DNA from 2 places in the Aliiglaciecola sp. genome. Region 2 is predicted to be linked to the other one. Evidence: riboswitches for the same ligand, from Rfam matches in the RefSeq annotation. Region 2 holds a riboswitch; the other holds the start of a gene.
What was found. Region 2 has a riboswitch for thiamine pyrophosphate ahead of thiC (phosphomethylpyrimidine synthase ThiC). Riboswitches for the same ligand answer to the same signal wherever they lie in the genome.
Positions count from the first base shown of each region.

Region 1 (8,364 bases), on a different contig from region 2:
TATTGTGGTTAAAGTGATGGATCAAATCAAAGCCGCAGGTATCGACCAAATCTCAGTAGCAGCAAGAGGAGCTTCTTAATTATGCGAGTAATTATCTCTATATTGCTTGGTGCAGTAATCGCTTTTGGCCTGTTTGTAATCATGGCTAAACTGGTAGCGAACTCTTCGCAACCAGCAAGTGAAGTACCTGAGTCGCCTGTTATTGATATTGTAATGTCGGACCCAGACGAATCTACTCAAACTCGTCAACGTGTTCCACCACCACCTCCTCCTCCGCCTCAGCAACCGCCTAAAATTCAGCCGGTTGAACCTGATGTAGAAGATGCAAACGCAGACGGTGTAAGCTTTAATATGCCAGCTGTAGATGTGGGTGGCGCGTCGATTGATATTGGTGGCGTTGGAAATATGCAACGCGATGGTGAAGCAACTCCAATTGTTCGTATTGAACCTAAATACCCAGTGCAAGCTGCTCGTGATGGTAAGGAAGGATGGGTTATCTTATCTTTCACTATCAACGAAGTAGGCGGCGTGGACGATGTTGATGTTTTGGATGCAGATCCTAAACGTATCTTCGACCGTGAAGCTAAGCGCGCATTACGTAAATGGAAATACAAGCCAAAAATCGTCGATGGGAAACCTGAAAAACAGTTCAATATGAAAGTGCAATTGGACTTTAAATTGGATCAAGGCTAATGAAAAAGTTTGTATTAAATGTTACTGCGATAGCAACTTTAGGTGCCGCTACATTGCTATCAAACTCAGCAGCAGCTCAGTCGGCACCCGTTGCTTGTGCAGATTACAAGCGTGGCACAACCAACATCGTTGGTGAGCGCGTTGGTAAAAAGATCCAGAAGGCTCTTGAAGCATATAACAACGATCTGATTGATGAAGCATTAGCAATTCTGTACGAAGTTGATGCTAAAGACGGATACGACAAAGCGTTTGCTGATAACTTTATCGGTAAGATGTTAGCTGGTCAGGATGGTAAAGGAGCTAAAGCTCTTGAGTATCTTGAAGGTTCAGTTAACCCTAAAGCGCTTAATGATTCTGAGCATGCTAATACCGTAAGACTTGTTGCTGACCTTAGTATGCAAGAAAAAGAATACGGTAAAGCAGTTAAGTACTATCAAGAGTGGATGAAGTTCACTTGTAAGGAAGATCCTGATATTTATACTCGAATGGCGCAAGCTTATTATGAGTTGAAAGAGCTTCCTAAGATGGTACCACCTGCTGATAAAGCCATAGCTTTATATGAAAAACCTAATAAAAACCCGTATGTTTTAAAGTTACAATCATTTTACGAACGTAAAATGTATCCGGAAACTGTTGCTGTTGCTGAAGAGCTAGTGCGTAAATTTCCTGATAATAAACAGTGGTGGTCACAATTAGGCTTTTTCTACATGTTAGTAGAGGACTATAAAAAAGCTCTCTCTACATTTGAAATTGCATATAATCAGGGTTATCTGTCTAAGAAGTCTGAAATAAAAGCGTTGTCTCAACTTTACGCGACTAATGAAATTCCATATAGAGCAGCAGTGCTTTTGGAAAAACACATGAAGTCGGGATTGATAGAAGAAAGCGAGCAAACGTTATCGAGTCTTGCTAATTCTTATCATCAAGCTAGAGAGTATAAGACAGCTGCTAGTTATTATGAAAAGGCCGCTAAGATAGAAAACGATGCTGATTTATATCGTAAGCAAGGTATCTTATTGTTAGCCGCTGAAGATTATAAAGGTTCTATAAATGCATTACAGAAGGCGTTAGATAACGGAGCAGATCAAACTGGCCGTATTCATATCGCAATGATGGAAGCAAATATTTATACTGGTAACTTCCGTCAAGCAATGGTTCATGTTCGTGCCGCGAAGAAAGACAAAAACGTGGAACGTACAGCTAGAGCTTGGGAACCCTATATCAAAGAAAAAGCTAAAAATCGCGGTATTAAAGTCTAGTTTAAACGACTTACATATCCGAATTCATAAAAGGCTTCTTAATCGAAGCCTTTTTTATTTCGCTTTGTCCCTTCCTGAATTACGTTAACCAATCCTTCCATGAAATACGTTTACGAGTCCTGCCTGTTATTAGATTCCCCATTAAATATGTTTGCCCATTGTTTATTTAAAACTAAACCATTAGCTTTAAGTTTGTATACCTAAGGGGAATAGGGTGTCTTTATTAAACTTTTAGTGTGATACCTAACTTGTTTTAACAAGCTTTTGTGTGCCAGAGAGATTAGATTAGTGCTCAGACATTATTAAAATATATAAATAATTAAAGGTATTGTTCTATCAGCAGTCTTAATTGCTCACGAAGATGGCTCTCAATCTGTTTTTTACCTGTAAGTTTGTACGCTCTGGATATGTACTCATAACTCATCTTATTTACGATCACATCATTTATGAAGTCATTAGTTTGCCTTAAATGTGGCGCTAACTTTTCAGCATTTATATTAAGGGAATCTAGCCAATGAAAAATGGCAAATTCCACGCTGTATAAGGGACGGTTTCCGGCTATAAATTGCTTTAGTAGACTCAGCCAATAGTTTTTCGTTTCTTGGCTGTTGAATACGTCTTTATCAGATTTTACATGCAGAGTGTTTAATAATTGGGTAATTAATGATGGTGATAATGCTTGTAGGCGATAATCTTGCTGATAATTTATTTGTTGCTGACACATCTCCTTTAAGAATTTTACTGATTCTGTGGCTTGAGGAGTTAACGGTTTGAGCATTATTGCGCTAAATTCACCGCTTGATGCATCTTGTTTAATACCGAGTTTTACTAAATGAAAATCATTCTTAAACCAGAAGTTCGCCAGTGCTTTGGTTAATCCAAATGAGCTCCCTAAGAAGTCAATATGGTTTTTTATAGCGTCTTGTTTAATCAGCTTCAGCATCGTAGAGCCTAAATGTTGATGTCTAAATTGCTGTTTAACCGCAATTCTAACAATGCGTAGGTGGCTGTCTAACATGAATTTAGGTTCATAATGGTCGAAAGCTAATCGTTGTGGGATTAAGTGCCCAGGGATTCTTCTGTTGCCTTGTGCAATGTTTATGGCCAACGGCTTCAGGTATTCTCCACCTTCTAATGCAGTCAGCGCCACGCAAATAGGGTCTGAATGCTGATCATGTATTACATGTATCTGTTGGTTGGCGTCCAACATTCTGACTAAATCGTCAGGTGTAGTTTGGTAATGGGCGTCGACTAAAAGCTCAAATATTCCATGCAGTAGTGCTGGCTGCGAAATCAATTGGTGGCCATTATAGGTTTGATAACTTAATGAGTCTGCTAAACCTTTACAGTTGTTTGTGCTCGCCAATAGTTGATTTGGTAATCCTTGAACAGAGGGAGGTTGGCTTGTTGGTTGTTGTGATAATATGTTTTCAGTGGTGGTTTTAAGGGCCATAACCTGATGCCAAAACGCTTCAAGTGGATCATTTTCAAACCACCTTATCGGAGTATGTAACACAAATTCACGAAAGTTCGCAAAGTGAGTTTTTAAAAACGGTTTGAAGCGTAGCTCAAATCCTCTTCCGCTGCCTTCATAGCCGTGTATTGTGGTACTAAGTATAACGTTCGGATACTGTGTTACTAATTGTTCCAGCACTTCTGTTGGTATTGATGCAGCTTCATCAATGAACAACCAGTCCCCTTTAGGTTGCGATTTAATTATTTTGTCAAATGCAAGGTACTGGATTGGATTAACGTGCTGATTACTACTGGCAAAGTCGTCATTTTTAGACTCAATAAATTTAGCCGCTTGATTAAATATTTGCTGAGTCATTGAGCGATGGGCGGAGGTAACTATAAATCTAGACGTAGTTGATTGGGCTATTTGTCCTGCTGCAATGCCTAGGGCTGAAGATTTTCCTCTACCTCGGTCAGCTAGAACAACTATCTGGTTGTTGTTTCTGCCATGCACATACTTTATATATTCCACCAATTGGTATTGGTCTGCAGTCTTACAAGCTTCGTCTTGGAAAAGTTGCTCGTTTACATTTACCTCTTTAACTTGAGTGAGCTTGGCGTGATGTTGTTGCCATATTGAAACCTCAGGAAAGGATTCTATATGTTCAACTAACCAATCAATAAATGCCGAGCGCTGATTACTTGTATCGCTGTTTAAGCCTTCTACTAAACTTTGAGTTTTGGTATGTGTCGACCAAGTTTCTAGATCGGGGCAAAGTAGGATCATTAACCCACTTTGGCTAACACAACCACTCATTGCCAGTAGCGCATTGCCTCTTAGTTCAGCAAAACCGTCATATATGACCCATTCAAACTCCTGACCTAAGACACTTCGATATTGTTTGCTTTGAATATTATTCAAACCCGCTATTTGACCTACACAAATGTTTGTTGAAGGCTCATTAGCAGCAAATATTTGGGTAATTGAGTCTTCTACCCAATTTTGCGTACCGGATATGACTAACAATTGTCGATGGCATTTATGCCGTTTTCGTTCTGCAAGCCAAGATTTTACTTCTGTTGTCATATGCTTTTTTAGTTAAATTCTTGATATAGTTTAGTCCCCCTAGTGTATTGAATAAAATTGAGGAATACGAATGCGCTTTCTAACGCGAAGATTAGTGATGCCTGGAGATTTAAATTATGCGGACTCTTTGTTTGGTGGGCGTGCTTTAGAGTGGATTGACGAAGAAGCGGCTATTTACGCAATTTGTCAGTTAGAAACCAATGTGTTGGTAACAAAACATATTGGTGAAATTACCTTTGAATCACCCGCTTTGAAAGGTGATGTGGTGGAGTTTGGCTTAGCGACCAAAAAGGTGGGACGAACTTCCATTACCATTTCTTGTATGGTTCGAAACAAAGCCACTAAAAAAACCATCTGCATGGCAGATGATATTGTTTTCGTAAGTTTAGATCCAGAGACCAGAGAGCCAACTCCACATGGCAAATCGATGAAAGAGCTGGAAGAACAAACGAAAGAAGAATTGAGATCATTAAATTTAAATGATTAATTCCTTCTGATTTATTCGGAATTTCAATAATGAGTTGATTCAATGCCGCTGACGGTGAGATTTTAATTCAACGTTAGCGGCATGTTTTCACTTTATACGCTTGCACTTACTATATTTTTAACGTCTTCAGGGGTGATGTTTTGTCTTTCCCCAATTTTTGTCATACCCGCTTTTTCGAGCCTTGAAGCAACCTTATCAGCCACATCTGAGTCAATATTATATTCAGAAAGTGTTGTTTTTATTCCCATATCACGGAAGAATTGTTCAGTTTTTTCAATCACTAAGTTAATTGCACCTTCTTCGTCATAGCGACTTAGTCCCCAAACACGTTCTGCGTACTGAAGCAATTTTTCACGTTTGTGCTCTCGTTGATAGTGCATCACTCTAGGTAAAATAATCGCCAATGTGACCGCGTGATCTAAGTTATGGAGTGCCGTTAATTCATGGCCAATCATATGAGTAGACCAATCTTGGGGAACACCCACACCAATTAAACCACTCAATGCTTGTGTTGCATTCCACATTAGATTAGCTCGTAAATCATACTCTTTTGAACTGAGAACTTGAGGGCCAATATCAATTAGGTTACTTAAAATTGATTCTGCAAAGCGATCCTGAACACTGGCATTAACAGGGTAAGTTAGATATTGCTCTATAACATGAACAAAGGCATCGACTACACCATTAGCTAGTTGCCGCTCTGGTAAAGAATAGGTCACTTCTGGGTCAAGTACCGCAAATTTAGGTCTGACATGTTCAGACATAAAGGACAATTTAAGGTTGTGCTCGCGCCGTGTTACTACCGCCGCTGTGTTTGTTTCGGTACCTGTGGCTGGCAATGTTAAAATGCAGCCTAGGGCAGTGGCCTGTTTAACTTTTTTCCCCTTGGCTAGAATGTCCCAAGGATCTCCATCGAAATGCGTGGCTGCAGCAACAAATTTAGCCCCATCAATGACTGAACCGCCACCAACAGCAAGAATAAAATCAACATCTTCAGCTTTAACCATAGATGCAGCTTTCATCAAAGTTTCATATTCAGGGTTGGGTTCTATGCCTGAAAACTCACACCAATGATGGCCCTCAAGCTGTTCAATAACCTGTTGGTAGATACCATTATGTTTGATGCTCCCTCCACCGTATATCAACATGATTTTGGCATCGGGTAATAAAGAAGATAACTTACTAATACTGTCTTTTCCAAAAACAACTTTAGTAGGATTGTGGTAGATAAAGTTTTGCATTTTCAAATCCAAAATAAGGTTAAGAAGCTGAAAAGTTTCGATTAACTATATTGAACCACTAAGTGAGAAATTCAAGTTGAATGTATGAATTAACTGTCATTCATATATTCAATAATTTCCCTTACTTTCAGCGTATTTTTACAAGTTTAGAGTATTCAACTGGTTAACCCAAGTTTCTGAAAATGGCAGACGAAATGCTGGGCTTCTTAGTTAAAGTTACACAGGGATAGTTGAATTCTAAAAAACACTCATTTATTCATGGAGATTCGATTGCGCCCTTGCTATCATCTGATTGTTCAAGTTAAACAATAACTTGTTACACCAGGGGGTGCTCTTTGCTGAGATCCAATTTGTTGGAAACCCTTATACCTGATCCGGATAATACCGGCGTAGGAATGGTCATCAAGAACTTCTCAAAGCTTTCCATTTACTGCCGAAATACCGGATCTTTTCATTAATTAGAAGAGATCCAAATGAAATTGAAATTTCCTTTACTTTACACTACTTTTTTATGCGCTATACCCTCATTAGCCTTGTCTGCTGAAAATCTAGAAGTAATTACCGTTACGTCTGATTTTAGAGAAAATGATATCCAAAATGTAACCGCTAGTGTGAGTGTCATATCTGAAGATATCATTGAAAAACGGAATGCATTCCATCTTGAAGATATTTTAGGGATGGGCGCGAATATAAATTTTAGTAGTGGGGCTTCTAGAGGACGCTTTATTCAAATCCGTGGTATTGGCGAGCGTAGTCAGTATTCTGAACCGAATAATCCTTCAGTGGGGTTACTGGTAGATGATTTCGATTTTTCTGGTTTTGCAGGTTTAGGCACTTTGTTTGATGTTGAACAAGTCGAAATCTTGCGTGGACCACAAGCCACTGAGTTTGGCGCGGCAGGTATGGCTGGAACCATTAAAATCAAAACCGCTGAAGCTGATGATCAGCAACAAACCAAATTTCTTGCTACCGTTGCTCAGCAAGGTACTTGGAATATTGGTGCAGCTTACGGAAATCAAATTAACGATAAACTGTTTTATCGTGTTGCTATCAATCAGTTTAAAAGTGACGGCTTTATCTATAATCAATTTCTTGATAGGGATGACACCGATAATCTTGATGAATTAACTGCTCGATTAAAGTTGAAATATTTAGCGACTGAAAACACAACAATAGATTTTAATTATCAGTATTTTGATATTGATAACGGCTACGATGCTTTTTCACTTGATAATGACGGGATCACCCGTTCAGATGAACCCGGTGTTGATACCCAAGAAACTCATGCATTTGGTATTAAAGCGAATATTGAGTTTGCCCAATCCACCCTAATTGGCTCGTTAAATCACACCACATCTGACTCTGTGTATGGCTATGACGAAGATTGGACTTATGTGGGCTTTCATCCGTGGGAATACAGTTCAACGGATTACTACTTTCGCGAAAGAGACTTAACCAGCATAGATTTACGAGTTGTATCAAATGATAATGGCTTGATTTTTGATGACACAACACAGTGGTTAGTTGGCTTCTTCGGCCGAGATATTGACGAAAACACCCGCAGAAATTACACCTATGCCGAACAAGATTTTAGCAGCCAATACGAACCCATCAATCTAGGCATCTACGGGCAAACTGATACTCAGTTGAACGAGAATCTAAGTTTGAGCTTAGGCCTTAGAGCAGACCGTTTTAAAATGGATTATGTCAATAATGAGGGGTATGTGGAGCAACAAACCGACACCATGGTAGGCGGTAAAGTTGTACTTAAATATTCTATAAATCAAGCTTCGGTGTATTCGAGTGTGTCTAGAGGGTATAAAGCAGGCGGATTTAATCCTGACCAAAGAGTCACCGAAGAAAGTCGTTTATTTGCTCCTGAATATAACTGGAACTATGAAATTGGTATAAAAGGGCAAGCATTCGAAGATCAACTTTTTGTGCGGGTCGCCCTTTTCTATATGGATAGAGAGGATACGCAGGTTAGCGATTATGACGTACAAATCAGTGAAGAAGGAATTCCGAGTTTTATCGATATTATTGGTAATGCTGACGTAGGCACAAACAAAGGGGTAGAAGTGGAGCTTGATTGGCAAGTATCGGACTCCATCAATCTTAGTGCAAATTATGGATACCTAGATG
Region 1 covers NZ_JBDWYG010000041.1:142,300-150,663, forward strand. The annotation lists gene ABJV04_RS13880 (biopolymer transporter ExbD) at 1-79, shown strand, start outside; gene ABJV04_RS13885 (TonB family protein) at 79-693, shown strand; gene ABJV04_RS13890 (hypothetical protein) at 693-1,952, shown strand; gene ABJV04_RS13895 (GNAT family N-acetyltransferase) at 2,272-4,494, opposite strand; gene ABJV04_RS13900 (hotdog domain-containing protein) at 4,565-4,981, shown strand; gene ABJV04_RS13905 (iron-containing alcohol dehydrogenase) at 5,074-6,222, opposite strand; TPP riboswitch at 6,537-6,635, shown strand; gene ABJV04_RS13910 (TonB-dependent receptor) at 6,696-8,364, shown strand, end outside.
Region 1: another riboswitch for thiamine pyrophosphate. It lies ahead of ABJV04_RS13910 (TonB-dependent receptor); the one in region 2 lies ahead of thiC (phosphomethylpyrimidine synthase ThiC).

Region 2 (8,364 bases):
TTGTTTAACGTCTTCTTTATTCGGTAATCCTAAATGCTCTTTAGGGGTGACGTAACATAACATGGCTACCCCATACCAACCTATCATCGCTGCGCCTATGCCTGAGGTAAAGTGATCGTAGCCCGGCGCTATGTCAGTTGTTTGTGGACCAAGGGTGTAAAAAGGCGCTTCGTCACAAATTTGCAACTGTTTGTCCACATTCTCTTTGATTAGTTGCATTGGAATATGACCAGGGCCTTCGACTATGGTTTGCACGTCATATTGCCAAGCTATTTTGACCAATTCCCCAAGGGTTTCTAGCTCGGCAAACTGGGCTTCATCATTTGCATCGGCAATACAACCGGGACGCATTCCATCCCCTAAAGATAGGGATACGTCATAGGCGGCACATAGTTCGCAGATTTCTTGAAAATGCTCATATAAAAAACTTTCCTTGTGATGAAATAAACACCATTTGGCCATTATTGAGCCGCCGCGAGATACTATCCCCGTCAAGCGCTTTGCGGTCATAGGTACGTAACGTAGCAATACCCCAGCGTGGATCGTAAAGTAGTCTACTCCTTGCTCAGCTTGTTCTATCAAGGTGTCACGGAATACCTCCCAAGTGAGATCTTCGGCAACACCATTTACTTTTTCCAGGGCTTGGTAAATGGGAACCGTACCAATTGGGACAGGCGAATTGCGGATAATCCATTCGCGGGTTTCGTGAATATAGCGTCCCGTGGATAAGTCCATTACCGTGTCGGCCCCCCAGCGGGTTGACCAAACTAATTTTTCTACTTCTTCTTCGATGGAAGAGGTAACCGCAGAGTTGCCAATATTCGCGTTTACTTTGACTAAAAAATTACGGCCAATAATCATCGGCTCGGATTCGGGGTGGTTAATATTGGCGGGAATAATCGCACGACCGCGTGCCACTTCTTGGCGCACAAATTCTGCGCTGATAGGTTGTCCAACGAGCGCACCGAAGGCATTACCTTGGGCTTTTTGGCGTAAAACCGGATCCCTTAGTTCCTCTCTGGCCATATTTTCGCGGATCGCAATATATTCCATTTCCGGTGTAATGATCCCCGCTTTTGCATAATGCATTTGGGTGACAGCTTTACCCGCTTTGGCTTTTAGCGGTTTTATCGAGCGGTTAAATCGTAAGTGCTCTAAATCATCGTCGCTGCTGCGTGCTTGGCTAAACTCAGAACTAACTTGCTCTAACTGTTCAACGTCTCCCCGTTGCATAATCCAATTACGACGAAGTTTGCGTAAACCTTGATGTATATTGATTTGAGCAGTGGGATCGGAATAGGGACCTGTGCAGTCGTATACCGGAATATCTGGATTTTGTTCGGTAATAGGTGCGTCTTTGCTGCCACCTAAAATAGTCTCTGTTTGGGATATTGCGCGCATACCAACACGAATATCGTGAAGTTCACCTTGCACATAGATTTTGTTCGAGTTGGGATAAGAAAAGGGTTTAAAGTTATCAATAAATTGTTTCGCATTAGCGCGAGTTTGACGACGATTTGACATTAGCAATCTCTCATATTGTTAAAAAATGAAGTTGCTTGTCTGGAGAGGTTTGGTGTTGAAAAGCGCCAATTATCGAAAAGGGCAGGTTGCATTTAACAACGCAGAAGATCACCCCAATTGGCAAAATAAGCTGTAAAACTAAGCCGCAATAAAAGCACTTTAATGGTTACAGCATTACGCTTGTTTCCTTCGCGGGTATTAGCCCGATCAGGTTCAACGGATCCCGAATTAACGGTCTCAGCTCACACTACTTAGTAAACTAAATCGTGCTAGCACTCCGACAAGAGGCACTAATATAAACACACTAATTTAATTTAACAAGCAGATTATTGAGTAATAAATTCATCTTTGAAAAAACAAAGGTGAACTCAGTACTGCATTGTGGAGCTGCTTTTTTTGTTTGCAGGTTGTGTGGGTTTTGATGACGTTGTGGACAAAATACAGTGGGATATTTTTGCTTAAAAAATGAGTTTAAAACCTAAAAAAGCCCTCCCTCAAAGGAGGACTTCTTTCGATTTTTATTTCAAAGCCTCCAACAAATGGAGGGCTAAGCTTTTGTAGTAAACTTTATTCTTCATCATATTTTATGTATTCAAAGTCATGCTCTGATTTGGACATGTTGAATGAATACATTTCAGATAAAACGTGGATTCTGAAATCACGCTCAACCACGGCTTTCCAAGGGCGAACACAAATGTAATGGGTTAAGCGGCGGCATGAGCGGCTTTTGGTCATGATGTTGCGGGCTATTTCCCAAGCTCGGTCTACAATGTTTTCACGCTCAACCACTTCGTTAACCGCGCCCAGTTCTAAACAGGTTTGTGCATCCATGGCTTCACACGTCAGCATCATATAATTACCACGTTTGACCCCTAAAATCTCTTGTAAACAAAGCCCCATACCGTCACCAGGTACGTGGCCACTGTCCATACCATAGTGGTCATCCTGTAATACGAAATCTGGGGTACACAGGGTGATGTCACTCATCATACACATTTCCCAATGGATCCCTTTACCGTTAATTACAGCGATTGTGGGGATTTCTAAGTCGTTGATAAAGTTCTCAACAATTTTCAGCGTATCGTAAATTTGCACATCAAAACGTTTGTCGTCATCGGGAGATTGTTCTACTTCTTTGAAAGATTCAACATCCCATTCGTTGATCCACTTGTCGTCGGTTGAGGTGAGGATAAGTACTTCGTTTTCTTTATCATGACCGATGACTGTCCACAATTCAGCTAGTGCATGGTGGAATTGATAGCTCCACTTTACGGGACCGTTTTTGGTGTGCATTTTTACTTCAAGAATACCGTTTTCACGTTTGAACTTGAAAAATTCCTTAAACTTTTCGCTGTATTCTTCTAATTTAGGTACTTGATAATATTGATTAATAGCCATTATGTTGTCCTCTTTAAATTGCGATTTTCGCTCAATTAGTAATTGTTTGTTTCGCTTTCGCGACTAAGTGTTCACGTACGCGAGTGCGCACATCATCGGCGGCTTCAGGCGTCCATTGGCGAAAACCGCCACCCGTCTTCATGCCTAATTGTCCAGCTTCAACTCGCTTAACCAAAGTGGCTTGCGGAGTTGAACTGGTATCTAGTGATGGATAAATAGTAGTTAGAATGCGCACTGTAAGATCCAGACCCACTAAATCAGATTGTTCAAGTGGGCCCAGTACCGCTAAGCGCTGGCCAAAACCATGTTTGACTACATCATCAATGGTTTCGGCATCACAGACGCCAGCTTCTAACATGGCAATGGCTTCACGTTTCATTGCATGTTGCAGACGATTGCCGATAAAGCCTGGAATATCCCTCTTAACATGAACGGATTTCATGCCCACAGCATCTAGCAGTGCAATGGTCTGTTCTACCGTTGTTAAGCTAGTTTCATCCCCTTGCACCACCTCAACTAATCTGACTAAGTGCGGTGGGTTCCAGAAATGCGCACCCACAATACGTTGTGGATGCAAGATACCTTTAGCTATCTCCGAAATTGGGATGGCGGAGGTATTACTGGCCAAGATGCACTCTGGACTGCTAAAGCGGGCGAGTTGGGTAAAGATATCTCGCTTGACCTCTAAAATTTCGGGTCCTGCTTCGATGACAATCCCAGCATCTTCTACCGCTGGTTGTATCTCTGTGTACAGACTTAAAAGATCCCCCTTATCATAAGGTTGTTCAAGCAGTGTAAAAATGTCACTGATTTGCTGCTCAGCTTGCTCGAGCACTTGCAAATTGGGGTCAACTAAATTGACTGGATGACCAGCAGCTAAAAAGCGCTGAGCAATACCGTGCCCCATTAAGCCTGCACCAATTACGGTGACCTTAGGTTGATCTGTCATTGTCATTACCCCGCTGTAAAGCCGCCATCAACGTACATGATTTGACCTGTACAAAAGTTTGATGCAGGCGAGAGTAAATACAACGCCATACCCACTAAATCTTCAGGTTCGCCGAGACGTCCCAATGGTAAGCGAGACAAAGAACGCTGCTTTGTTGCTTGACCTAATTCATTGTCTTCTTCAAACATCCAAGCGGTCAGTTTTGAACGGAATACCGTAGGGGCGATGGAGTTAACGTTAATACCATGCTGTCCCCATTCAGTGGCGAGCACTTTGGTTAACATGTCGGTGGCACCTTTACTGGTGCAATACCCTGTGTAGCCGGATATATTGCCGTGACGTCCACGTACCGATGACACCATAACTACTTTACCGCCGGTTAAATTGTTATTGATGCGGTAGGTGCCATAGGCTTTAGCCATGAACCAGTTACCCCGTACATTTGCATCCATAACGGCTTGCCAATCTTCGTAGTCTTGTTCGTGTATAAAGCCAGCTTTGTTATAACCTGACCCGATGAACATCAATTCAATATCACCATAAGCTTCAACTGCTGCGTTAACCATTGCAGTGGCATCTTCTAAAGAGTCAGGACGCAAATTCAGAGTTTGCACAGTGCCACCTACTTCACGACACTCTTGTGCAACGGCTTCTAATTCTTGTTTGTTACCCGCCACTAAAGTCAACTTGGCACCAAGGGATGCTAAGGTGATGGCCACGGCGCGTCCGAACGCGCCTGACGCACCAGTGATCAACGCTGATTTGTTACTAACGTCAAACAAAGATAATGGGTTTTTCAACGCTTCAGATATCATAATCTGATCCTCCTAGTTGGATATCACCACAAGCATAGTGACAACTTTGTTACTGCGATTTTCTACGGCACGCTCTTCATTAAATTCAATTACACAAGAGTCTAGCGGACCTAAAACGGTTTCTTTTTGAACACCATTTTCTTTGGTAAGAATGGTCACTTCACCGTCGAGCACGATATAAGCCTTTTCATTTGGCGAAGAGGCCCATTCTGCTCCACCACCAGGTAAAAAATAGGATAAACAGCAGCTAAAGGCGTCGATATTGGTGGCATCCACGCCTTGTAGGCGTAAACCGGCCATGTCCCAATGTTGTTTAGCTTCGTAAGTTTTTGCGTCAGTGAGTTTAGTTACTTGCATAATCGTCTCCTTTATCGATCACATAAGATTGTTCAGGATCAACAATGGCCACAAGTCGGATACCACAGCCATCGCCGCCAGGCCAACGCCAAGGGAAGCCCATGAAGGTACAACGTTTACCAGTGACTTTATCAATGTCTCCACCTACGTTTTCTATACCGGGGATCCCCGCGGCTAAAAGTGCTTTGTGAGACGGTTCCCAATGGGGGAAGTCTTTCATTACATCGCGGCCTGTTTCTTCTTTATATTCTTTAAATAAATGGTGGTGAGTAGGGCCAGGGCCATGGTCGACTAATTTAGTCCCAAGTGGGTGATCCAAAGCCTGCACATCTATCCCCAATAACTTGATTTTGTGGTCAACCAACCATTCAGCACCTTCTTTATAAAGTCCTGGTGAATATTGGAAGTATTCATCGTTATCGCCTAGGTTTTTGTGGCTACCGGTATTGATGATCACGATGTCGTTTTCGCGAATTTGTGGTCTGGCTTTCTCTAAATCTTCTGGTGTTACCACACCCCATTTGCCTTTAGGAATTGACACCACTACGCCGGTGCCAAAAAAGCGCCAAGGCTCAAAGTCATCTAAATGAGGGGCGTTTTCGGTAACATGAATAGGCGCGTCCATGTGGGTTCCGCGGTGCATAATGCCCTCCCATTCAAGTACTTGGCAGCCATTCATGGCATGAAACTGTTGGGTGCTAATAGCAATACCTTTAGGGCTAGATGGCCATTGAGGCATACCGTGTCCCCAGCGATTACTTAAATCAAAAAACTGTAAACCTTGTGTTGCTTGTGACATTACGCTCTCCTTATTCCTGATTCGTACCGGCTTCGATACGGTATTGCCCATTTGGATCTGAAATTGCCATTAATCGAATAACGCAAGCATCTCCTTCATTCCAACGCCATGGCATGGCATGGAAGGTGGTGCGTTTGCCTGTGACAGTGTCAAGGTCGCCGCCAACGTTTTCGATAGTTGGAATGCCGTGTTGCAACAATAATTTGTGAGCCGGCAGCCAATCTGGGAAGTCTTCAGTTGCACTTCGGCCAGTTTCAGTTTCATATTCTGGTGCTAGGCGTTTCATGGTTGGGCCGTTTCTATGGGGTCCTAATGAGGTAGCAAGTGGATGGTCAACCTGGGGTGTATCTACACCTAACATTTTGATTTTTTTATCCACAAACCATTGAGCTGCATCTTCAGTCATACCCGGTGAATGACCAAAATAGGCTTGGCTGTCAGCATAATGATGATGCCAACCGGTATTGATTAATACGATATCGTCAGCATTGATATATTGATCAAATGGGGCTAAATCGGCGGCGCTAATTTTTTCCCATTTTTGTTTCGGAATGGAAATTACCACGCCAGTTCCCCAAAATTTATCAAGGGGTAATTCGCCAATGCCCTGTGCGCCAGATACTAAATGAATAGGCGCATTTACATGGGTCGAGGTATGAAAAGTAGTTTTAAATTTTTGGCTCATCACACCATGTTTCGCATGGTTCACGGAACGGTATAAAATAAGTTCGTCGTGTCCGGGCAAAACGGGTTGGTTGTGGTGCCATGGGTGGCTCAATTCTACAAATTGTAGGCCAGTGTTTGGTTCTGTTTTAACGGTCATTTTGTTATCCACAGTTGCAAGGTGTGAAAAGAGTATTGCACGGGAAAAGGGACGCTTCGACTGGGTTGTCTTGACTATTGAAACACTATTTAAATTTAAATGGTTTTTAGGTCTAGACTGCAGAATACTTGGGTTGAAGGCAATTTATTGTCAGGTTTAAACTTAAGGGAGTTACAATTATGCAACAATTATCACCGACATCTTTATTTAGCCTAGATGGCAAGTCAGCCCTCGTAGTTGGTGCTACGGGTGCATTGGGATCTGCAGCGGCAAGAGCGCTGGCAGCGGCAGGGGCGAACATTACATTAACAGGCTCGAATAGTGAGACACTGTCAGCCCTTGCAAAGGAGCTTGAAGCATACTCAGTGGATGTTTCATATTTTGTAGGTAGACCCGAAAATGAAGAAGCCGTAACTCGCATGCTTGAGCATGCAACTCAAAAACATCCCCTCGATATTCTAGTTTGTGCGTCTGGAACTGCGGTAGTAAAACCCATCGCCGAAATGAGCCCAGAAGAATTTGATCGTGTTATGGATGCAAACGTTAAACAAAGCTGGTTGGTATCAAGAGAAGCCAGTAAAGTGATGACCGCTCAAGGTCGTGGTGGAAAAATCATCTTAGTTTCCTCGGTGCGGGCTCAGTTTGCTACCGCTGCTGGAACTTCTGCCTATGGTACCTCGAAAGCGGCTGTGAATATGCTAACTCGTTCTTTAGCTGTAGAGTTGGGGCCACATGATATATGTGTTAACGCCATTGCTCCCACAGTATTTCGTTCGGCCTTAACCAGTTGGTTGTTTGAGCCAGAAGCTGCGGATAAACGCGCTGATGTACTAAGCCGGATCCCGTTGGGACGCCTAGGGGAGCCTGAAGACTTTAATGGCATTTTTATGTTTTTAGCGTCCGCTGCTTCAAACTTGGTGACTGGAGAAACTATCAATATTGACGGTGGGTTTTCATGTAACTAACGGTATTGAAGAATGCCCAAGCGTAACAGCTCGGGCACAACCCGCTGATTAAATGCGGGTTGACTTTGGGTAATAATTGAAACAAACATTTGTTTATTGATAGGCTGCCCATTAGCGTCATGAAAGGCGTTTCGCAAGTCACTCATTTTATCCCATGCTAAACCCACATCACCAAATACTAAGGCCCACAAATACAACCTATCTTTTATGGGTAACAACAAACGTGTACCAATAACCGGTGATGCTAAAGGGCGTCCATGTTCTAGATGGATGTCTTGTTTAAGCAATGTCTGATTTAACAACGAAGGCATGTATAAACTGCCTTGTTGTACTGGCTGGTTAACAGGGTTCGCTAACGACATCAGGCGAGTTGCCAATAATTGGCTAACTAACTTATCTTTTTGTAAAAAAGGACTAGCTGTTTTTTGTTGATACTGCTCACACACTCGGGCCATGAGCTCGTTTATGCTAGTGCAATGCTTATGCTGTCTGAGTAGCGATATTATGTTCGGGGTGAGTAAAGTTGCGGCTGGGTATTGCGTTATAATGCGCTGAATCATGGCGTCACTAAGTGCCCCTGGGGCAAAATAAAAGTGACAATCTCCGGCTCTTTGCAATATCGATGTTTCAGCGGACTTCGCACCTTTACAATAAATGTCTTTTCGTTGTGCCACATTCCAAGCGATGTCTTGCAGCATTTGACGAGTTGCGGTAGAAAATTGTTCGCTATCTTT
Region 2 covers NZ_JBDWYG010000017.1:127,135-135,498, forward strand. The annotation lists gene thiC (phosphomethylpyrimidine synthase ThiC) at 1-1,524, opposite strand, end outside; TPP riboswitch at 1,692-1,814, opposite strand; gene ABJV04_RS03510 (enoyl-CoA hydratase/isomerase family protein) at 2,092-2,922, opposite strand; gene ABJV04_RS03515 (3-hydroxyacyl-CoA dehydrogenase NAD-binding domain-containing protein) at 2,954-3,871, opposite strand; gene ABJV04_RS03520 (SDR family oxidoreductase) at 3,877-4,686, opposite strand; gene ABJV04_RS03525 (cupin domain-containing protein) at 4,699-5,043, opposite strand; gene ABJV04_RS03530 (cyclase family protein) at 5,030-5,842, opposite strand; gene ABJV04_RS03535 (cyclase family protein) at 5,853-6,665, opposite strand; gene ABJV04_RS03540 (SDR family oxidoreductase) at 6,845-7,630, shown strand; gene ABJV04_RS03545 (class I SAM-dependent methyltransferase) at 7,627-8,364, opposite strand, start outside.